Regions from separate parts of the Alteromonas sp. P256 genome, predicted to be linked through region 1. Evidence: predicted binding sites of a transcription regulator. Region 1 holds the regulator's gene; each other region holds the start of a gene.
What was found. The regulator sigma-54, encoded in region 1, starts transcription at its own class of promoters, with help from an activator protein. The targets are predictions, from matches to a motif close to GTTGGCACGNNNNTNGNNT.
Positions count from the first base shown of each region.

Region 1 (5,782 bases):
CCAAAATTATGAGCTTATCGACCATGTACAAACTACGTATTCTCCTAGCAACTAGTGCGCTGCTAGTGCTATGCACTAGCCCTGCATTAAGTAATGAAAATGATTTTACGCTGCCTATCGAGATTGGCTCTAACTCCCAGTTCATCGATGGTAAAAATAAGACAGCGCTATATAAAAACAACGTACTTATTACTCAAGGTTCGCTTATCATCGAGGCTGACGAAGTTGAAGTTATTGCCTCACAAGGAAGCGGCCGCGAGATTTTTGTTGCTCGTGGAAACCCGGCCAGCTATTCGCAAGAACTTGAAGACGGTAACCCTGTATCTGCAAGGGCGAACGAGATACGGTATGAAGTGGCTAAGCGCACTATTTCTCTTACCGGAAACGCAGAACTTAAACAGGATACAAGCCAAGTTAAAGGCAACAGCATTACCTTTGATATGATCACCGAACAACTGCTAGCCACAGGTGGTGCTGATGATGCTAGTGGACGCGTTACTACCGTATTTACGCCTGAGTCTATTCGCAAAGCGAACGACGAGACCAGCGAAAATGATAACGGTAACGATAATGACGGTAGCAATGGTGACGGCAACAACGACGGCAAAAGCGAGCAGTAACGATGGCAACTCTTAGTGCAAAGAACCTTGCTAAGGCATACAAATCACGACAGGTAGTGATTGATGTTAGCCTGTCAGTCTCTACCGGGCAAATTGTTGGGTTGTTGGGGCCTAACGGCGCCGGCAAAACCACAACCTTTTACATGATTGTAGGGTTGGTTCCCTCAGATAAAGGCCAAATATCTATTGATGATAATGAATTAACTCATCAGCCTATGCATGAGCGTGCAAGAGGCGGTATTGGCTATTTACCACAAGAAGCGTCCATTTTTCGAAAGCTCACTGTGCATGAAAATATTATGGCGATTTTACAAACCAGAAAGGATTTAAATTCACAGCAGCAGGAAGAAGAAGCCGATGCGCTACTTGATGAATTTAATATCAACCATATACGTAATAGTATGGGCATGAGTCTTTCCGGTGGAGAACGTCGCCGAGTAGAAATAGCACGAGCATTAGCAGCAAAACCTGAATTTATTTTGCTTGATGAACCTTTTGCTGGTGTTGATCCCATATCAGTTAATGATATAAAGAAGATAATACAGCACTTGCGCGACAGAGGGTTGGGTATACTCATTACCGACCACAACGTTCGAGAAACATTGGATGTCTGTGAAAAGGCGTACATCGTAAGTCATGGTGAACTTATTGCGCAAGGAACGGCGGAACAGGTTTTAAGTAATCAAAAAGTAAGGGATGTATACCTAGGCGAACAATTCAGGCTATAGTTATTGTGTGTAACCTAATTGTCATTTTTCATAAGCGCTCAGGTATATTCACTCAAGAGCATTAAAATAAGATATAGATGAAACCATCTTTACAGTTAAAATTTAGTCAACAACTAACGATGACTCCACAGTTGCAGCAGGCAATCAAGCTGCTGCAGCTGTCTACACTCGATCTTCAACAGGAGATTCAGGAGGCCCTCGACTCAAACCCTCTGTTAGAAGTAGAAGAAGGTAATGACGAGCCTCAGGCAGAAAAAAACAATATGGATAATGACGATAGCCAAATCGAAGCTACCGCGTCAGCGTCCAGCGACACACTAGAGTCGGGTGATGCTTTAGAAAAGAACGACTTACCCGATGAACTGCCAATTGATAGCACCTGGGACGAATATTACTCAGCCTCTTCAGCGCCTGCGCCTGGCCCGTCAAATAACGATGATGACCACGTTTTCCAAGGCGAAACCACTGACGACATTCAAACTCATCTGCTTTGGCAGATGCGTTTAACTCCTTTTTCTGATATCGACAGAGCTATCGCTGTTGCCATTATCGACTCGATTGACGAGTCCGGTTATTTAACCGCTACGCTAGATGAGATATTAGAAGCGGTAAATTTTGAAGATATCGAAACAGAAAATGTTGAAGAAGAAATCGAATTAGATGAAGTTGAGTGTGTACTGAAACGCATTCAAATGTTTGACCCTATCGGTTCTGGCTCTCGCTCTCCGCAAGAGTGTTTAATGGTGCAGCTGCGCCAGTTTGCTGACGACACGCCTTGGTTAGATGAAGCGAGAAGACTCATTGAGGACTATTCTGACCTGCTCAGTAGCAAAGATTATAGAACCCTTATGCGCAAGAGCCGCTTGAAGGAAGATGAACTGCGCGAGGCAATGCGTTTACTTCAAACCTTGAATCCTCGCCCAGGTAGTGCTTTAGTTACTAAAGAGCCTGAGTATGTTATTCCAGATGTATCGGTGGCGAAGAAAAACGGTCGCTGGACTGTTGAACTCAACCCCGACAGCTTGCCTAAGCTAGGTGTAAATCAGCAATACGCAGCAATGAGTCGAAAGGCGAAGAACAGCAGTGACTCTCAGTTTATTCGTTCTCATATGCAAGAAGCTAAATGGTTTATAAAGAGTTTAGAGTCTAGAAACGATACTTTAATGAAAGTAGCTAACTGTATCGTTCAGCAGCAAATGGGATTTTTTGAGCACGGACCAGAAATGATGAAACCAATGGTGCTCAATGATGTCGCAGAAATGGTGGATATGCACGAATCCACAATATCGCGAGTAACGACTCAGAAGTATATGCATACGCCGCGCGGTATTTACGAATTGAAGTATTTCTTTTCTAGTCATGTAGCAACCGAGTCTGGCGGCGAGTGTTCGTCAACGGCTATTCGTGCGTTAATAAAGAAATTGGTAGCAGCAGAAACGCCAAGCAAACCATTAAGCGATAGCAAAATTGCTTTATTGTTGGCAGAGCAAGGCATAAAAGTCGCTCGGCGGACAATAGCAAAATACCGGGAGTCTTTATCGATACCCCCGTCTAACCAACGCAAAAGCCTTATCTAAAGGCGTTATATTAAAAAGGAAGACGAAATATGCAAATCAACCTAACTGGTCATCATGTGGAAATCACCGATTCTTTGCGTAATTATGTCGATACGAAGTTTAGTAAACTTGAGCGTCACTTTGATCACATTTCTAATGTGCATGTCATCCTGAACGTAGAAAAAATAAATCAAAAAGCAGAAGCTACGATGCACTTAAGTGGTGCCGAAGTATTTGCATCCTCAGAAAATACCGATATGTATGCAGCGATTGACAGCATGGTCGATAAACTCGACAGGCAGGTGATCAAGCATAAGGAAAAACTGAAAAAGCATTAATAGATAATTAAGTATGGATATTAAAGCCATCGTAAGCCTGGACCGCACCGAGTGTGCGGTTCAGTGCAATAGCAAGAAGCGAATATTAGAGATCATTTCCGATATTGCTGCCCAAGACAATACCGACATTGACCAAGTCACCGTGTTGAATAGTCTTCTATCTAGAGAGCGGATGGGCAGTACAGGAATAGGTAACGGTATAGCGCTCCCTCATGGTCGTTTAGCGGGTTTAGAACACGTTATGGCCATTATTGTAACCTGCATTCCAGCGATTAATTTTGACGCTCTCGATGAAAAGCCTGTCGATATATTTTTTGCACTGCTAGTGCCTGAAGAACAGACAGAGGGACATTTACAAACCTTAGCGACAGTGGCTGGTAAGCTGAGCGACAAAGACACTGTCAAAGCAATACGAAGAGCCAAAACCAACGAAGATATTTTTTCAGCACTTGGCATCTAAAGACAGTTTCAAAAGATACATTGACGTTTTCGTCATTTTTTTGTTTAGGGAGAAATATCGGTGAAGCTGATCATTATCAGTGGTCGTTCAGGCTCAGGAAAGTCGGTGGCATTAAGAGCACTGGAAGATTTGGGCTACTATTGTGTCGATAACATTCCCGTCAATTTGCTACCAACGCTCACCCATACTGTTGTGGATGAATACGATCAGGTAGCGGTGAGTATCGACGTACGCAATTTACCAAAGAATCCCAACGATTTGGTAGAAATATTAGACTACCTTCCCTCATCTTGGTCGATGACGATTGTTTACATTGACGCCAGTGACGACGTGTTAGTAAAGCGCTTTAGCGAAACTAGACGTTTACACCCTCTAGCAAAATTGAATAAATCGCTCTCTGAGGCCATAAAGGCAGAATCAACGTTGCTTGGGCCTATTGTTGAGCGTGCTGACCTCTACTTAGACACCGATAAGCTTACTATACATCAGCTGGCCGAAATTATTCGCGAGCGGATTTTAGGTAAAAAGAGTTCTCGGTTAGTGTTGGTGTTTGAATCTTTTGGCTTTAAGCATGGTATACCGAAAGACGCCGACTATGTATTTGATGCTCGTTTCTTACCGAACCCTCACTGGGAGCCTGATTTGCGGCATTTGACGGGTTTAGATGCACCTGTAGAAGTATTTCTTGGCTCACAACCTGTGGTAACTAAATTTGTATGGCAAATCCAAAACTTAATGACCACATGGCTGCCTCATCTCGAGCGAAATAATAGAAGCTATGTCACGGTAGCCATTGGCTGTACGGGTGGTCAGCATCGGTCTGTCTATATTGCGCAGACGTTGTCAAAAACATTCGGTGAAATTCATCCGGATGTGCAGATTCGTCACAGAGAGCTAAATTAATCACTCGCAATCATAAAAAAGAGCGTAAATACTAGTGACCATTGAGAAAACACTCACCATCGTCAATAAACTTGGCCTTCACGCAAGAGCGGCAACCCAACTGGTGCAGCTAGCTAATCAATTTGATGCCAAAATAATTCTTGAAAAAGGCGATAAACAGGCCGACGCGAACAGTGTACTTGGATTGATGATGCTTGAAAGCCATCAGGGTGAGCAAGTTAACGTGATTGTTGAAGGCGATGATGCAGAGGACGCCTTAGCCGCTATTGAAACACTCATTGAAGGACGCTTTAACGAAGACGAGTAATCTCGTAGACCTTCCCATAGGCTCCCTCTTTTCTGGCCGCTGGCTAAGCGTTTATATGAGCGCAGATATAAGCGTTTACGTAAAGGCTTATATAACCGATGATATAACTGCCGACACGACAGCCAACACTTAAAAACTCATTCTAAAACAATGTATTTATCATGACACTGCTAGGGTAAATACGCTATTCTATAAGCTCAATCTATTTGGTCATTGTCTACGGCGTGAAATACGCTTTCTTTGGGCACACTCTTGGTTAGGAATTGCTTTTCATGGCAGAAGCTCTCGTTTCTAAATATGTACAAACTCAATTGCGAACGCTCAACAATGCGCTGAGTAACGGCCAGTTTGTGTCGGTTAGAAAGCTCCTTCTTGAACTTCCGCCTTCCGACGTAGCCCACATTTTAGAGTCTAGCCCTAGCCGCACTCGTGACGAGCTATGGGAGTTGATTGACGGCGACTTTCACGGCGATATTTTAGAGGAACTGTCCGACGATGTTCGTAACGGCATAATTACTAAAATGCTGCCTGCAAATGTGGTGGACGCGCTTGAAGAAATGGACACCGATGACCTGGCAGAGACCCTAAGCAGCCTGCCAGAAACGGTCCTCCTCGACATCCTAGACTCCATGGATGCACAAGACCGGTTGCGCGCCGAACAAGCACTATCTTATGGTGAAGAAACTGCCGGCTTCATCATGAATACCGACACTATCACCCTGCGTCCCGACGTTACTATTGATGTGGTATTGCGTTATATCCGCCTCAAGGGCGAGCTCCCAGAAAACACCGATACCTTTTATGTGGTCAATCGCACCGATAACCTCGTGGGTATCGTACCAGTAACACGGCTTCTAACCGCAGACACTA
Region 1 covers NZ_JAZETM010000001.1:551,477-557,258, forward strand. Annotated here, with positions in the region: gene lptC (LPS export ABC transporter periplasmic protein LptC) at 1-55, shown strand, start outside; gene lptA (lipopolysaccharide transport periplasmic protein LptA) at 24-620, shown strand; gene lptB (LPS export ABC transporter ATP-binding protein) at 623-1,348, shown strand; gene V7R39_RS02420 (RNA polymerase factor sigma-54) at 1,426-2,925, shown strand; gene hpf (ribosome hibernation promoting factor) at 2,955-3,242, shown strand; gene ptsN (PTS IIA-like nitrogen regulatory protein PtsN) at 3,256-3,702, shown strand; gene rapZ (RNase adapter RapZ) at 3,763-4,605, shown strand; gene V7R39_RS02440 (HPr family phosphocarrier protein) at 4,640-4,912, shown strand; gene mgtE (magnesium transporter) at 5,185-5,782, shown strand, end outside.

Region 2 (5,782 bases), on a different contig from region 1:
CATGATAAAACCAGACGCCACCATTAACCGGAAACTCCAGAACAGCGGAGCGACAGGCGGAATACTGTAGTCCACAGCTTGTTGCAACGCTAAGTCAGACGGATTGGTTACATCGTTAGCGTAAGGCTCTAACAGCATGGCATAGCCTAAACTGTCTTTGTGCGTTTCAAACGTGGCGAGTTCTTGCTCCGTTGCCGTGCCGCTTCGCACGCTATCAAGCAATTCATAAGCTTTGATGCCCTCTAAAATGCGCGCTCGATTCTGTTCTTTGAGATCTTTTATCCCTGTGACTTCTTCGGTGAGAGAGCGAGTGGCAATAATGCCCATAGCCCACGGGATTTGAATTGCATATTCAGTCTCTTGCTTTTCGTCGTTAGGCAATCCAAATACAGTAAAGGGAGCAGGCGCTGGGTGCGTCTCATACTCAGCTTCAACCGCCGCAAGTTTTACTTTTTGCACATCGCCAAGTTCATACCCGCTTTCATCACCTAATACGATAACCGACAGAGTTGCTGCTAAGCCAAAGCTGGCGGCAATAGCAAACGAGCGGCGAGCAAATGCAATATGCTTGTGATTGAGTAGGTAGTAACTAGAGATGGCCAATACAAAGATTGCGCCGGTGACGTATCCTGCTGAAACCGTATGCACAAACTTAACTTGCGCCACAGGATTGAAAATAACCTCAGCGAAGCTCGTCATTTCCATGCGCATAGCTTCAAAGTTAAACTCTGCGCCTACTGGGTACTGCATCCAGCCGTTAGCAATTAAAATCCACAGTGCAGAGAAATTTGAGCCAATGGCTACCAGCCACGTTGCCATAAGGTGTTTCACCTTAGACATTTTGTCCCAACCAAAGAAAAAGAGACCTACAAAAGTCGACTCTAGAAAAAACGCCATTAATCCTTCGATGGCAAGGGGAGCACCAAAAATATCACCCACGTAATGAGAATAATATGACCAATTCATTCCAAACTGAAATTCCATGGTAAGGCCTGTCGCCACGCCAATAGCGAAATTAATACCAAACAACTTGCCCCAAAACTGAGTCATTTGTTTGTATATTTCTTTACCGGTCATGACATAGACCGACTCCATAATGGCAAGCAAAAAGCTAAGCCCCAAGGTTAGGGGTACAAATATAAAGTGGAACATTGCGGTTAACGCAAATTGCCACCGCGATAGTTCTATTAACGTATCGCTCATGGGTCATCTCCCTCGTATCTTAGGTGCGCAGCTCGCACCTGGCATTGGTTAAAATAATTGGCTTAATGCATTTAACAGCTAGCAGCAAATCTCACCTGCTGTAAAAGCAACGAGCAAACTGATATACCGTGATAAAAATTATTGCATGGAGGAAAAGGAAGGGTTTTGATCTAACGCAAGTGACTGACGAGATCAAAAGTGCCAAATTTGACAGTTAAATGACAAATCTGACACAACATGAGCATGAATGCGGGCAACTATTCTGCTTGTGGCTTGGGTGGCAAATAGGTAAGAGAAAAGGCACCTCTTAAACTTCCAACATCAAATCCGGTGGCCTCGTCGTTGGGGTATGCGTCTTTGATGGTACGGTAAACGTCGGGCGCGATATTATTGCCATGGCACGCTGTGCATACTTGGCCAGTTTGAATAGCCTTCATATATCGCACTTCTCCTGTCTGCTCATCCACATGCATTGCTTCTAAAGGGCCTGGCAGTTTTTGTGATAGCTGCTCAGCAAAGTGAGCTAGTTGGGTTTGTTCCCAGTCATCTGCGGTATTGTTAGGATTTCGTACTTTTAATGCGGTTCTACCTACTGTCCAACCCTCGTTACTTAACGACTTTGCTATGGGCTCTGCCACCAGTTTACACTCTGCTACGCCGGCCTCTAAGCCACCGCGTTTAATTGCTTGCTGCAGCCTTGCTTTCAGCTCGCCTCCGAGGGCTTTTGCATGACCTCTGGCTTCCATGCGAATGCCTTCTAAATGGTCTGGTGAAGCCGGTTTCTGTGTTGCATTTGCCGTCCCTGAGGCCAGTATGACCGTAGTGCAAGCGAAGGCACTGATGATCACAAGCGCTTTGCGCAGAGACGTTTTTTTGCTAGTACTTATACTTGTCGCGATATTGTCAAATGAGTAGGGATTCATCTTGCCAACCTTAGGTGTTGAGTGTTTGTTAAATTCCTCAGTGTTTTCGCACTATTTCAACGTATTCCAGCGGTGAAAAGGCTGCCTTAACAGCAAAGGTTCTGCGTTTGATAAACAAGCAACGTGCCAACGTGATAGTATTTGGAATAATAAATTAGGATTAGCTAATGTACTTTGTGAGTGCGATATGAATATCTCTATTATTCAAGCCATGATTAACGCCATTGATAAGCCTGCTATTTTTATTAGCCCTAACTACGTTATTGAAGCCGTTAATAAACCGTATCGGGACACCTATCCCGTTGATATAAAATTAGGTTTCAGCACTTGCTATCACGTGTCTCATCGAAACAACAAACCATGTAATGAATGCGGTGAAACCTGTCCAATGCAGGAAAGTAAAAAAACAGGCAGGGCCGCGAATGCGGTGCACATTCACGCCACCAATGAAGGCCAAAGCTATTGCGACATCCTCATGCGGCCAATATTCGGTAGCGCGGGGGAACTATTAGGCTACCTGGAAATATTGGATAAGCTGACATTTGCGTCGAATAGCCCGTCCCCCGGTAAAATGATTGGTGAGTCTGACGCGTTTAAAGCCATGCTGAACAAAATTAACCGTGCGGCAAAATCAGATATTTGTGTACTTTTACAAGGTGAAACCGGAACGGGAAAAGAGCTTGTATCACAAGCTTTGCACTCTGCAAGTTACCGTGCCAACAAGCCTTTTGTTGTGATTGAATGCACAGGGCTGTCTGATGCGTTATTTGAAAGCGAGCTCTTTGGTTACGAAAAAGGCGCTTTCACTGGTGCGTCTTCAAGTAAAAAGGGGCTGGTTGAAGCCGCTGAGGGCGGCACATTGTTTTTTGATGAAATTGGTGACGTACCATTAGCCATGCAGGTGAAATTACTGCGCTTATTCGAAACTCAAACCTACCGCCCAGTGGGCAGCACGACTGTAAAAAAAGCGAACTTCCGACTTGTTTGTGCGTCTCACAAAAACATAAAAGCAATGGTTCAGCGTGGCGAATTTAGACAAGATCTTTATTACCGAATAGCAGGGTTTCCCATTCAGCTGCCGGCCCTGCGAGAGCGCCCTGACGACATTCCAATGTTAGCTACGCATATTTTATCGGCGCTAGCAGAGAAGAAACGCCTTCACAAAACGGTGTTAAACCGCCTTTCCACTTATTCCTTTCCCGGCAATATTAGAGAGTTAAAAAATATTATTGAGCAGGCAGCGCTGCTTGCGAATGAAACAACAATTCGTGAGCACGACCTGCCTGAATCTATTTTTGACGAAGTTACTGATAGTCCTACTGGTAGCGCTACGAATATCAGCACCGATAATACATTCAACCGTGCAATTAACGGTTTATTTGACAGCACATTTACTACACACGCTGTCGCAAATTCAGACGCACTCTTAAAAGAAGATATTATGACACTTGAGCACGCTGAAGCAGATTATCTAAAGCAGGTTTGTCGTAATTATACTGGCAGTGTAGAAGAACTCGCTGAAGCCTTAGACGTAAGCGTGAGAACACTTTATCGGAAACTCCAAAAGACAAATATCAAAATAAAAGGAGCTTTCTCTTAAGCTTATGTTTTGAACCAGCCCTAACTCAGTTTTATCATTTGCCTATAGACGGCTTCCCGCAAAAAGCGCTAGGATAATCGAAACATTTGGGGAGACGAGATCATTATTCGTTTTACGCTTACCACGCTGTTGTGCTTATCATTGCTAATGCAAAATGCATTGGCACTGGGTCTTGCTGCGTTTTCAATGCAACAGGCACAGCTTCTTGCAAGCGAAGACATAGAGCGCCCACGTTTTTTGAGCGTTTTACTTGGCTTCCACTTGGTATTACTGGCGGGCTAGCAGATGGATTTAACTATATTGGCAACCTTGATTTAGAACACGAAACTGCACGGCAATTTGAAATAGGCATCGATTACACCACGGCATCGTGGCAAATCTCACCCCGTTTATTTTATCAAGAAATAGAGAATTATATTGCCGGCTCGCCCTCTTCGAACATGGCCGCAAACATGTTTTCCACCATGATGTCTGGGCAGGCCCCCTTTATGTGGAGCAACACTGACGCAGTGATAACGGGGGCCGATGTTACTGTTTACGGACAGCTTTCGGACACGGTTTCACTCAAGTCGGTATTGAGTATACAACACGGTAATCGCGACGATATTGATGATGCTTTATTTAGAATAGCCCCTGAGCGCCTAATGACCTCATTTGACTGGGACACAGAGCTATTAAGCACCCCTGTCTTATTGGGCTTAACCTCAGAACTTGTTGGAAGACAGAGCCATACCTCAAGCTTACAGAATGAGAGAGACACAGCGGGCTATGGACTGCTGCACCTCTCTGCACAATGGCAGCTGCATCCTAAGGTTCAGCTAACTACGCAAGTGAACAATATCTTCGATAAGTTTTATGCGCCTCACACCGCTGGCGTAAATCGCGTAGCGCAAGAAGTTGTGGCCGTAGGAGAGCCTGTGCCGAACCCAGGTCGAGAGTGGCAAATTTCACTGCGGTATCAGTTTTAATCTAGCAGATTACAAAGCGCCTCACGTAAAGAGGCGCTTTGTAGAATCGCAGTGTTAAAAAAAACGGGAAATTAGCTGCTTGTTCTCTTTCTTCAAGCTATGCCAAATTTTGTAACGCCTGCCATAGCAACCTAAATGCAAGTAAGGTAATAACGGCTTTGAACAACCAATTGAAGGTTTCGTTTGGCACGCGTTTGAGCATTCGTAACCCAACAAACGTACCTAATGCGCCACTTGCAATCATGGCAACAATAACACCGCCCCACTGACCGAAAGAAAACCCCACAAAGAGAAAAACGAATGCTTTCAACGCATGTTGAATAGTCATACAGGTTGCGAGTGTTGCGGTAATACGCATTTTGTCGGCAACACTACGATGGACAAATGCAGCAACTAAAGGCCCTGTTGCACCCACAAACATTGAGATGATTGTGGTAATAAACCCTGCAATGCTGCGCCCAATGGGAGATAGTTCATGCGCTTTAGGTTTCTTTCCCCACACCATAAAAAGGATAAACCCAGAAACCGCAAACTGAATAAACACCAAAGGAAGCTGCACAACAATAAATGATGCCAAAATGCCACCTAATAAGGCACCAAAACTAAAGTACATGACGATTTGCTTATCGACATGCGTGCGGGTCATTAACGCTCTATTCCCGTTTGAGCCAAGCTGAACCAAGCCATGAACTGGAATAAGCGCAGTTAATGGCAAGGTTGAGGCTAGAATAGCTAATAGCAGAACGCCACCGCCTATTCCCAAAGATGCTGTAATCAAGGAGGTAAAAAATGAAGCCACTATAAGCAAAGTAGCGCTTAAAGTGCTCAGTGCACCACCTGCTGTTATGAGTTCATAAAAAATATTCAAACAAGGTTTCTCCTAAAAAAACCGCAACACATAACCAACATGAGGGTGATCAAATCTGCTTACTAAGGCGTTTAAAATTTGTTCAACGCAAATGGTGAAACGCCATGCCTACGCCAAGATATGTAATGAAAGCCCTTGATACTTTATTAGACGAGCACAGCACCATGCCGTCTAAGTCCATAGCGCGCCAAATTCTTAAAAACAGCGGGTTAAGCGAGGA
Region 2 covers NZ_JAZETM010000006.1:249,813-255,594, reverse strand. Annotated here, with positions in the region: gene V7R39_RS11745 (cytochrome ubiquinol oxidase subunit I) at 1-1,203, opposite strand, end outside; gene V7R39_RS11740 (Tll0287-like domain-containing protein) at 1,461-2,126, opposite strand; gene V7R39_RS11735 (sigma-54 interaction domain-containing protein) at 2,338-3,726, shown strand; gene V7R39_RS11730 (TonB-dependent receptor) at 3,813-4,694, shown strand; gene V7R39_RS11725 (sulfite exporter TauE/SafE family protein) at 4,792-5,562, opposite strand; gene V7R39_RS11720 (hypothetical protein) at 5,667-5,782, shown strand, end outside.
Region 2: a site for sigma-54 is predicted at 2,239-2,257, ahead of V7R39_RS11740 (Tll0287-like domain-containing protein). Genes of this name have one in related genera too.

Region 3 (5,782 bases), 250 kb from region 1:
GGCGATCAATCTAGATAAGTTAGTAGGATTCCACGAATCAGCGCTTAAGATCCGCACTGAGCGGATGGAAGTCATCTCTGGCAATCTAGCGAACGCAAACACCCCTGGCTATAAAGCAAAAGACATCGATTTCAACAAAGCCATGCAGTCAGCTTTAAACGAAGGTGTTCAGGGCCAACATAAAAGCACCGGTGGACTAGTTCGTACCAATGAACGCCACCTAAGCGGCAATCCTTCGTCAGTCGCGGCAAATTTTGACATGCAATACCGTATCCCTACTCAACCTGATACGGGTGATGGCAATACTGTTGAAGTTCAGTCTGAAAGGAATCGCTTCCTAGATAACGGACTTCGCTACCAAGCGAGTTTGCAGTTCTTAAACGGAAAGATTAAAGGCATGAAAAAAGCACTAGGCTCTGGAGGGCAGTAGCAATGGGTTTATTTAACGTTATGCAGATATCAAGCACGGGTATGGAGGCGGAGAATGTTCGCCTTAACACCACGGCTAGTAATATCGCAAATGCAAATTCAGTGAGCAGCAGCTACGAAGAGACCTATCGTGCACGCCACCCCGTGTTTGCATCAGCATTGCAAGATGCAATGAGCGACCAATCAAAAGGTGTGGGAGTTCAGGTTAAAGGCATCGTGGAAAGCGACGCGCCTTTACACGTTGAGTATTCGCCCAACAACCCTATGGCTGATGCTGAAGGCTATATTTATAAGCCAAACGTGAATATCGTCGAAGAAATGGCGAACATGATGTCGGCATCTAAGGCATATGAAACAAACGTTCAAGTGGCTGACACCACGAAGCGTATTTTCCGCCGAGTATTGCAATTAGGGCAAGGGCAATAATGCGCGGTTGGATTAATGTGAGGACAAACCAGTGAACACGATTAATAACACCGGCTTAAATAATGACCTCTTTTGGCAAGAAGAAACGGTGAAGATAGCTGACGGTACTGAGCAGCAGCTTACACAAGAAGACTTCTTCTCGATGTTGACAGAGCAGCTTGCTAATCAGGACCCGACAAAGCCAGTAGACAACGACCAAATGGTCGCCCAAATGACTTCGTTTACTATGGCTGATGGTATCTCTCAGCTAAACGAGAAGTTTGAAACGTTTGCGTCGTCAATGACGTCGAATCAGGCGCTTCAAGCATCTAGCTTGATTGGTCAGAACGTGCTTGTTCAAGGCAATGTTGGTTTCAAAGGTAGCGATGGTGAAGGAATTTCTGGTGTCGTTGTTAATGAAGGTACTGTACAGAATATGACCATAAGCGTTGAGAATCAGTTTGGTGAGGTTGTCAAAACTATCAATGCGGGCACGCAAACTGCGGGTAATATCGAGTTTGAGTGGGATGGTAGAGATCAGCAGGGCAATCTCATGCCGGCTGGCGAATACGTAATAAGCGCCACAGGCGAATTAAACGGCGAAGGTGTTCAAATGAACACAGCGGTCAATCGCCATGTAGGCAGCGTAAGCCTGGCTGGAAGCGGTCAAGGCGTCATTTTGAATTTGGATGGTGATGTCAGTATCAATCTTGACGACGTCATTCAAATCGGCAGTTAGTAGGAGAATCAAAAATGTCTTTTAATATTGCACTGAGCGGTGTGTCAGCCGCGCAAAAAGATTTGGATGTAACCGCCAATAACATTGCAAACGTCAACACGGTTGGCTTTAAAGAATCGCGGGCTGAGTTTGGTGATGTGTATGCTGCATCGCTACTTGCAGGTGGTAAAACCAAAGTGGGTGATGGTGTACTTACTCAGGAAGTTGCTCAGCAATTTTCACAAGGTAGTCTTCAGTTTACCAATACATCACTGGATCTTGCCATAACGGGTAATGGCTTCTTTGCTACGGTACCTGAAATTACCTCACGAGATTTCTCATTCACTCGTGCAGGTCAGTTTAAGCTGGATAACAATAATTTCGTTGTAAATAGCAACGGCGATAACTTGATGGGCTTCCCCGTAAACAACGATGGCACCAGTGCATCAGTTGCGTTAAGTACCACAGAGCCAGTTCGAATTCCTGATTCATCTGGTTCGCCTCAACAAACCTCTGAGGTGGATATTCGAATGAATCTACCTGCCGGAGATTCGGGACTAGACCCGCAGGACTTTGACCCAGAAGATCCATTGACTTACAACGCAGCAACGTCGGTTACTGTTTATGATTCACTGGGTGACAGTCATGTGATGACGTATTACTTTATCAAAGATAATGCTCCTACTGCCGACAACGAATGGTACGTGGCCACCGCTGTTGATGATACCTTAGTAGATATGACAGATTCGACAGGCGCTGATACCGACCCGGCTACAGCGGTACACTCTGTTGGCGGAAATACCGGAAATGCAGTAACGGCCTCAAAGCTGTTATTCTCTCAAGGCGGTGACTTTAACGGAATGCAAACACCAGATGGGCTTCCCACGTTAGACTTTAAAATGCAGACTGAAGCCCTTGGTCCTACTATTTTAGCTAACGGTTCTGATCCAACTCAGCAAATCAGTATTGATTTTAATCTAGACGTTAATAACGCTACACCAAACGAACCAACTCAGTTTGCATCTGCATTTGAAGTAACCTCATTAGAACAAGATGGTTTGCCGGTAGGCCGATTAACCGGAATTGATATCGGGCCGGATGGATTGGTAAGAGCAACCTTCTCAAATGGTACGTCTGAGCCCATTGTTCGTGTTGCGCTAGTCAGGTTCTCTAACGAGCAAGGTTTGACTCAGGAAAGTGGCACTCAATGGAAAGAAAGTATCTTATCGGGTGAGGCTCTTGCTGGTGAGGCAACTACTGGCACCTACGGTGAGATAAACTCGTCATCATTAGAGCAAGCCAACGTTAACTTAACCACTGAGCTTATCGATATGATCATCGCTCAACGTAACTTCCAGGCCAACTCTCGAGCTCTGGAAGTGAATAACTCACTTAACCAGACTATCTTGAATATTCGATAGGCTAAGTAGCTTAGCGCGGAAGAATAGAGCTCGTAAAATCAAAGCCGCAGATACAATCTGCGGCTTTTTACTTTTTAAAATCATAATTTTAGCTCTGCACCCTTACCCTAGTCAAAATCATCCCTCTAACTCCCACCATTCTGGCACTACCTTTGCAATCTCTGTATATGGTTTGAACAGAGTCAAAAGTCAGTCATGGATAAACTTCTCTATATTGCAGCAAGCGGTGCGTCTCAAGACCTTATGGCGACAGGTATTCGCTCGAATAACTTGGCCAACGCCCAAACGACAGGATTTAGAGCTCAGCTAGAGCAAGCGCGAGCAATGCCGGCTTACGGCGAAGGTTTGCCTACCCGTGTTTTTTCAATGACTGAAAGCCCGTCTAATAACTACGAATCTGGTCCTATGATTAAAACAGACCGTGATTTAGATGTGGCAATTCAAGGAGACGGTTGGTTTGCTGTTCAGGGCGACGACGGTCAAGAAGCCTATTCACGCAACGGAAACTTTAAATTAAGCACCGACGGAATTTTGACAGATGTTAACGGTCGCGCAGTGCTAGGGGATAACGGTCCGCTTTTTTTGCCAGTGCCTCTCGATAACCTGACCATTGCTGCGGACGGAACACTGTCAATGAGACAAGTTGGCGCACCGGCTAATGTGATAGAAACGGTTGGCAGATTAAAGCTAGTAAGCCCTAACTATTCAGATATGGAGCGTGGCACTGATGGTTTATTTCATATGAAAGACCGCTCGGTGGCAGACCCATCAGCTAATGTAAAAGTGATGTCGGGCATGCTCGAAGGCTCTAACGTAAACGCCGTTGAAGAAATGGTAGATATGATAAGCCTTCAGCGTCATTACGAGTTACAGGTAAAAGTCATGAAGCAAGCTGAAGAGCTCGATACCCGCGGCAATTCGATGTTGAGAATTTTGTAATAGCAAATTTCAATTTTTATTTAATATTTTTCTTTAACAGCAATACGTATCGTCGTGTTGTTTGGAGGTTAACATGCATCCAGCATTGTGGATTAGTAAAACCGGATTAGATGCCGCTCAAACTGACGTGGCTGTGGTTTCTAACAACTTAGCGAATGCCTCAACGGTAGGTTTTAAGAAAGATCGCGCCGTATTTGAAGATTTGCTCTATCAAAACATCAACCAACCGGGCGGCAGGTCGTCTGCAGATACTGAGCTGCCTTCAGGCCTTATGCTGGGCTCTGGTTCGAAAGTAGTGTCTACGCAAAAAGCCCACACTCAAGGCAATCTGCTAACCACTGACAACGCACTTGATTTATCTATTCAAGGGCGCGGCTACTTTGAGATTTTACAGCCAGATGGCACTACGGCATATACCCGAAATGGCCAATTCAGTTTAAACGACCAAGGGCAAATAGTAACCTCTGGCGCGGGTTATTTACTTCAGCCACAAATTGCGATACCGCCAGACGCTCAGCAAATTACCATTTCTCAGGATGGACAGGTGAGTGTTAGCGTTCGAGGGCAGGCACAGCCTCAGCAGTTAGGGCAAATTAATATTGCCGATTTTGTTAACCCAACAGGCCTGCAGCCGATTGGTCAGAATTTGTATTCAGAAACCGTGTCTAGCGGATTCCCAAATCGAGGTGTTCCAGGTCTTCAAGGACTAGGAATGTTAGCACAGGGCGCGCTGGAAACATCGAACGTCAACGTAACGGAAGAGCTCGTTAATTTGATTGAAAGTCAGCGACTTTACGAAATGAACTCCAAAGTTATCTCATCAGTTGACCAAATGCTGGGTCAAGTCATTCAGCAGCTGTAGGAGTGTTTACTATGTATCGTTTCGGTTATTTTTTTACTGCGCTAGTTGCTTTATCAGTTGTCACAGGGTGCGAGAGTACGCCTGATACACCGGTACAGGCAAACGATCCTTTTTATGCGCCAATCATTCCTGATTATCCCAGAGAAACGATCATTGAGGACGGTTCATTATTTCGCGGTCATTTAGCAAGAAGCCTTTACTCTGATGTCACTGCGCGTCAAGTGGGTGACATCATCACCGTTACGCTTAGTGAAAATACGGCGGCAACTAAGTCTGCAAACACGACTACATCAAGAGAAACTTCTGCCGAGCTTGACCCTATTATTGGGTTAGGTGGTAACGCGGTAAATATAGGTCGTGAATCCATACAGCTTGGCATTGATGGCTCAAACGATTTTGCCGGTGATGCTGCAGCTAACCAAACAAACAGCCTTCAGGGAAGTATCTCTGTCACCGTTGTGGATGTTTTACCAAACAGCAATCTTGTGGTGCGGGGTGAGAAGTGGATGACCTTAAATCACGGCGATGAATATATTCGGTTAACTGGAATAGTTCGACCGCTCGATATCGACCCAGACAATCAGGTTGAATCTACGCGTATAGCAAATGCGCGCATTCAATATAGCGGTACTGGATCATTCGCCAATGCACAAGAGAAGGGATGGCTAGGTAAATTCTTCTCTTCTACTTGGTGGCCGCTATAAATGATGGGGTTTCTTATGCGTGCTTTAACATGTTTATTTGTTGCTTTATGCCTTTCAGGCGCAGCCAATGCTCAAAGGATCAAAGACGTAGCATCTATTCAAGGTGTGCGTTCTAACCAATTGATAGGTTATGGGCTAGTGGTTGGTTTACCCGGAACAGGCGAGCAGAATCCGTTTACTGAACAAAGCTTTAGAACCATGCTCGCCAATTTTGGTATTAGGATGGACCCTAATATTCGCCCAAATGTTCGAAATGTTGCGGCCGTTGCAGTGCATGCCGAGCTTCCTGCATTTAGCAAGCCCG
Region 3 covers NZ_JAZETM010000001.1:304,592-310,373, reverse strand. Annotated here, with positions in the region: gene flgB (flagellar basal body rod protein FlgB) at 1-430, shown strand, start outside; gene flgC (flagellar basal body rod protein FlgC) at 433-855, shown strand; gene V7R39_RS01355 (flagellar hook assembly protein FlgD) at 887-1,573, shown strand; gene flgE (flagellar hook protein FlgE) at 1,588-2,973, shown strand; gene flgF (flagellar basal-body rod protein FlgF) at 3,169-3,912, shown strand; gene flgG (flagellar basal-body rod protein FlgG) at 3,986-4,774, shown strand; gene flgH (flagellar basal body L-ring protein FlgH) at 4,786-5,478, shown strand; gene V7R39_RS01330 (flagellar basal body P-ring protein FlgI) at 5,494-5,782, shown strand, end outside.
Region 3: a site for sigma-54 is predicted at 3,113-3,131, ahead of flgF (flagellar basal-body rod protein FlgF). Genes of this name have one in related genera too.

Region 4 (5,782 bases), on a different contig from region 1:
GAAACATGTCAGTAGCTCGTATCTGCACAGAGGGAAAATTATCGGCAAACGTACGTCGTATATCAGACAATGCCTGTTGCATTTGAGTTTCTTGGTTTACCGATAGCACCATGAACGCTTTATTATCGGCTGGATCAAGTGGTGCAAGCGACAGCACAAAACGCGGCCCGCCGTAACCTGTATACGCAACAGCGTTTTCTATAAATTGCAGTGAATCATTTGTTTGAATTAAATTAAAAACCTCATTTACATATTGGTTTGTTGTTGTCAGCGAGGTTTGTGTCGGAAAATCTAAAGTGAGCAGAACTTGCTTTCTATCGCTGCTAGGAAAAAACTCTGCTGGTGCGTTGCTAATGCCATAAATCCCTATAAAAAATACACAAATTAACGCAGCACCAGTCGGAAGTTTATTATTCAAACAGCGATTTAGCAGCGTTGCGTAATGTCTCTCTATTTTGACGAAGACGGTTGAGTTAGTATTCTTTTTTTGCGGCAATGATTTGCTTTCAGTTACCGGCTGTTGCATATATTTCTTACATAAAATTGGGGTAACCATCATTGCTAAGAGCCAAGAACTCAATAGTGATATCAAGATCACTAGGGAAATAGAGCGCGTATACTCACCCGCCGAATGTGCTGCCAGCATAAGCGGTAAGAAAAATAAAACAGTGGTGAGTGTTGAGGATAAAAGAGGAAGTGAAAGCTCTTCGCCTGTTTTCTCAAGGGCGTCTGATTTACTTGAACCCTCTTCTAGCTTTCGTTTAAAGTTTTCGGCGATAACAATACCATTATCAACTAAGAGCCCAAGCGAAATAACCATTGTAGCCAGCGACATTCGCTCAAGCGGAATACCCCAAATCCCCATAACTGCGAGGGTTACTAGCATTACACTTGGAACTATTGTACCCACTATTAACCCCACCCGTATTCCGAGAAAGAAAACGACTACGGCAAGTACAATAACCAAAGTTTGTAATACGTTTGTTGTAACACCAAATACGGCTTTTTCGACTTGTTCTGCTTGATACGTGATGATGTGCAATGACGTTCCTGCTGGCAAACTGTCGCGCATCAAGTCCAGTTTATCTAATAGCCTTGGAGCAAATTTCAACACTCTGAAGCCATCTAGCATAGTAATGGAAAAAACGATGGCTTGCTGTCCGTTGAAAAACGCTGAACGCGAGGGCGGTGAAACAGCTTGACGACTAACGTTGGCAATACTTTTGAGCGCAACGGTGTCGTTGGAGTTTGGCAATTGAATAGGCTTATTTCGAATGTCGTCAACCGTTTCGGTGGTACTATCAATAACAACCGAAAAACCATTATTGGGTTTATCAACGGGCACTCCCTGCTTTAACAGTAACTGTGTTGATAGCTGTGATAAAACCTGTGATAGCGGCATTCCTAATTTAGACAACGCTAAACTCGAAAACTCAATTGTAATTTGCTCTGTCTGCACGCCATGTAAGTCAACTGTTTTAACACCGTCTACTGTGTACAGTTGATCTTGAATATGATGGGCATATTGTTGTTTTTCATACATACTGTAGTCTTTACCCACCAGCGCAAATGTCATTACTGCGACGTCACCAAAGTCATCATTGATAACAGGCTGCATTGTGCCTTGAGGTAGTTGAGGGTACACCTCGTCAACTTTTTCGCGCAAATCATCCCACACTTGATCAAGTTCAAATAGGTGATCGTAGGCTTTTGCGTGAATAATAGACACGCCGTTGCGACTAGTACTTCTTATCTCTTCTATCTTAGAAACTTTGCGAATAGCTTGTTCTAGCTTTTTAGTTACCAGTAGTTCCATTTGCTGAGCGTCAAGCCCCGGAAATTTTGTAGTTACCACAGCCTCACGAATTGTGATTTTAGGATCCTCTTGTGCCGGCAATGTAAAATAACTGTAAATCCCCATCGCCATCAGTAAACCAAGAACAGTGAATACAAACGGCGGATATTTATTTGCCAAAGTCGTGATATTCATAGCGTGCCCTTATTCATTAATTAGTTCAGGGCGATTAACCCCAGCGTGCACGGTTTGACCATTAGACAAATACTTAACGCCTCTACTCACAACCCATTGCCCTTCTTTAAGTTCGCCAGAAACAAAAACGCCCTCTTCATTAAAGTCACCAATTTTTATTGCCACCTGCTCAAGACGCTGCTCCTGCTCATCAATTCTAAACAGGTAGGCTTCCCCTTTTGGCATGATGAGATAGCTTCCATGTGGAATAAACCACCGAAAACCTGTATTTGAAGGTGTGATAGAGATAGACACCGTGGCACTTAAGCCGTCGATAGCATTTCTCAAGACGTCGTTGGTTACAAAGGTCGTTCTGTAAGTAGTTAATTGTGAATTATTTGCAGTAATTTCTTGTAAAGTAACATCGAGGGTATCGATGGAAAGTGCCGGAACACTTGCCACGTGATGTGAGCCGATAGCTAAATGTGTTGCTAGGCTCTCGTCAATAAGCACTTCAATTTGAGAGCGAGTATCTTGACGCAATATACGCACAATGGGTTGCAACGCGCCAACTTGCTCTTGGGGTTCTACCAACACCTCAGAAACGACACTATCGTAAGGTACAGTAATAATAGTATCGTCAAGCTGCTGTTGAGCACTTAAAAGAGCCGATTCGGCATTTGATACAGCATTGCTGTTTATGCAAAGACAGCTTTTAAGCGTCAAATAATTTTACACCCTAAAAGGAAAATCAAATTAAGCCATTGTTTTATAATTAAAAATAAAACTGGCACGTTTATTTCTTGTCATGCACTAAATAGTGCAGTCAGCGCGGCCATGTTGAAAATCGCTCAGCTGATAACTCGATCAGGTGATTTCTTTTTTGTTGTTGAAGCAATAGCTTTATAAGAGGTAGTCATGACAATTTTGCGTTTAACCTTTCTAAGCGTACTATTGGTTTTTTCACACGTTTCTTTCGCGTCTTTGGTTTTGATTGGCCAACCAGATGAATACGAAAAACTTTTCTTTTCAGAAGTAAAGGTTGATGAGAATTTATCGACTGGCGCTACTGCAGGTAAAGACGTGTTCTTGTCCCAAGGGCAACAGTGGGGTAATAATACATCACGTGATTTGTTCTGGAAAAATGTCAGTAGTACAGACACATTTTCGCATCAATTTACGTGGTCATTGAGCCGTTCCAATTTAGTCACTACTTTTATTTTAGATGACTTAGTGTTAACTCACACGTCCAATGAGGGTGTTTGGAACACCGTGGGTATTTGGATGAATGTTAGTGGTTTTGATGGCATGTTTTCTTCTTCAAGCCTCACTTTTTCGGTAGATGGGCTTAATTTTGGTGTAAACCGAGATAACAAAAAGACGTTTTACTTACAGAACGACAGTGGTATGGAGTTTAGCACCATTGGTGGCACTGCAACCTTTAATTGGGAGCTTGACCCCAATTATTCTGGCACAAATTTTAAGCCAAATGGTCGCGTAATGTTCTCAGTAAAAGCGCTTGAAACCCAGACAGTTTCAGAGCCTAGCGCACTTGCTTTGATACTTGTTGGTGGCGCAGTGCTACTGCGCAGGCGCCAAGTAAGAGCAAAAAGCAACAACCACTGCTAAATCGTGGTGAATCGTTGCTTTTATTGCGTCGCTCGGATATTGCACGGGCGACGTTACTCACACCGTAAACCAGTTCAACGTTTAAGGTGCTTTTATTGGCACCTTATTCACCTTCCATCAACCTTGCCCATTTTCTTCAGCGTTCAATCGTAAATTTTATAAAGCGAATACCAAATGCCGTTGAGTTAATTTGGCTCTGCCCTCATTTATTTCTGTGCTACTCTGCTCGCCGACATTCAATTCACGCAATATATACGGTTAAAAGGGCACGTGTTCACATGGTTTCATGGGTTAAATTGGGTACAGCTAGAATTCCAAATGATGGTGGCGAGTTAACCTTTTCTCAGCGAGATCAGCAATTTAGTATTAGGCTTTCTGGAATTCGTGGCGAATTGATGAATAGCCGCGTATTCAATTCAGAGAAAGAGTTATCTCAAATGGGATGTGCTCACCTTAAAACAACACCAAACGCACACGTTTTAGTGGGCGGTTTAGGCATGGGGTACACACTAAAAGCGGCCTTAAACGAAGTTACGCCGAGCTCAAAGGTTACTGTTGCCGAGCTCATTCCTGAAGTTGTTGAATGGAACAAAGGCCCCCTTGGCAACTGCGCTAAAAACCCACTTCAAGACCCTAGAACGAATGTTGTCGTTGGTGATGTTAAACACCTTTTAAATACGGGAAAGCCAACGTTTGATGCAATATTACTCGATGTGGACAATGGACCTGAAGGCCTAACGCACTCTGACAATAACTGGATATATTCAATAGACGGTTTAAAAGAAATCTATAATGTGCTTCAACCTGGCGGTATGCTTGCCATATGGTCAGCTGGGCCTGATTATTTGTTTTCCGTGCGTTTAAAAAATGCAGGCTACAAAGTGTCTACTCGTATTGCCAGAGCTCGCAAAGGAAAAGGAAGTAAGCACACTATTTTCCTAGCTAAAAAAACTCTGGATTGAAGCTTAAATGCGCTAAGCCACAACGATGTTCATTACCATCTGTCGCTTACGGCATATCTTTTATCAGCTATATCTTACAGCTGTCTCTGAAGAGTATGCCTTTCATTCACCTCTGGTATTGCTTTCAAGATACCCTGCCGGTTACTAAAAACACCGTTGTGAGCCAAGTAAAAAAGCGTGACGAGATAAAAAATGTTTCGGTAATTTTTTCATAATAGCGCGTGATCTGCATGATTAAGCGCTGGTACTAACCAGTAGACATTTAACCTAAACATAGCTTGAGAGCTCCTCTCACTAGGGCCAGCAGCGTTTATGTTATTCACACATCAAACTGGCTTGTTTTGTGCTCCCTCTCTTTATACTTAGCCACAAGTGCTTAATAACGTTGAATATGAAGATAAGGAGAACATCATGAAGAAACGTCTACAATTTACCCTCGCAGGGTCAATTTCATTACTACTAAGCGCAGGTTGTTTCGCGGGCCATCATAACGATGATGGCAAAGAGGTTATGATGAAAAACCTAGAAACTGGCAATAGTATTGGCAGCGTAATGGTGAGTAGTTATGACGATGACGGCGTTGTGTTTACGCCCAGCCTTTCAGGATTAACACCAGGCGTGCATGGTTTTCACGTGCATCAGAATGGCGATTGCTCACCTTCAATGAAAGACGGTAAAAAAGTACTGGGTGGCGCAGCAGGCGGACACTTCGACCCCGAAGACACAGGCAAACATAGAACGCCCTGGTCTGAAAAAGGCCATGAAGGCGATCTCCCTGTTATCTACGTTGACGAAAACGGAAATGCCGACCAACCTATTTTTGCGCCAGAACTGGAACTTGAAGACATTAAAGGTAGAGCGTTAATGATTCACGCAGGCGGGGACAATTATTCAGACACCCCCAAAAAGCTCGGCGGCGGTGGCGAACGCGTGGCCTGCGGTGTTGTTAGTAATAATTGAATATAGCGCTGTAAACATTTTGACATCCGAATTCAGATCATTAGTGCACCACTCTTGGTATTGTGAGTTTGGTTGAGCGCAAAAGTAAGTTTTATCTAATTCGTAAGGTGACTGCGAAAAGCGCAACGGAAGTTAGTCGTGCAATGAATGGTATATTATGGCCTATCGCAGGTAGGTGCCCACTATTTCCGCAGATAATGGAACCGAATTCTGCGGGCACGAGTTGGTCGCTGAAAAGCTGAAAACAGACTTCTACTTCGCC
Region 4 covers NZ_JAZETM010000002.1:236,994-242,775, reverse strand. Annotated here, with positions in the region: gene V7R39_RS04430 (efflux RND transporter permease subunit) at 1-1,990, opposite strand, end outside; gene V7R39_RS04425 (efflux RND transporter periplasmic adaptor subunit) at 2,000-2,695, opposite strand; gene V7R39_RS04420 (PEP-CTERM sorting domain-containing protein) at 2,888-3,598, shown strand; gene V7R39_RS04415 (spermidine synthase) at 3,877-4,560, shown strand; gene sodC (superoxide dismutase [Cu-Zn] SodC) at 4,972-5,520, shown strand; partial or broken gene V7R39_RS17795 (IS30 family transposase) at 5,571-5,782, shown strand, end outside.
Region 4: a site for sigma-54 is predicted at 2,756-2,774, ahead of V7R39_RS04420 (PEP-CTERM sorting domain-containing protein). Genes of this name have one in related genera too.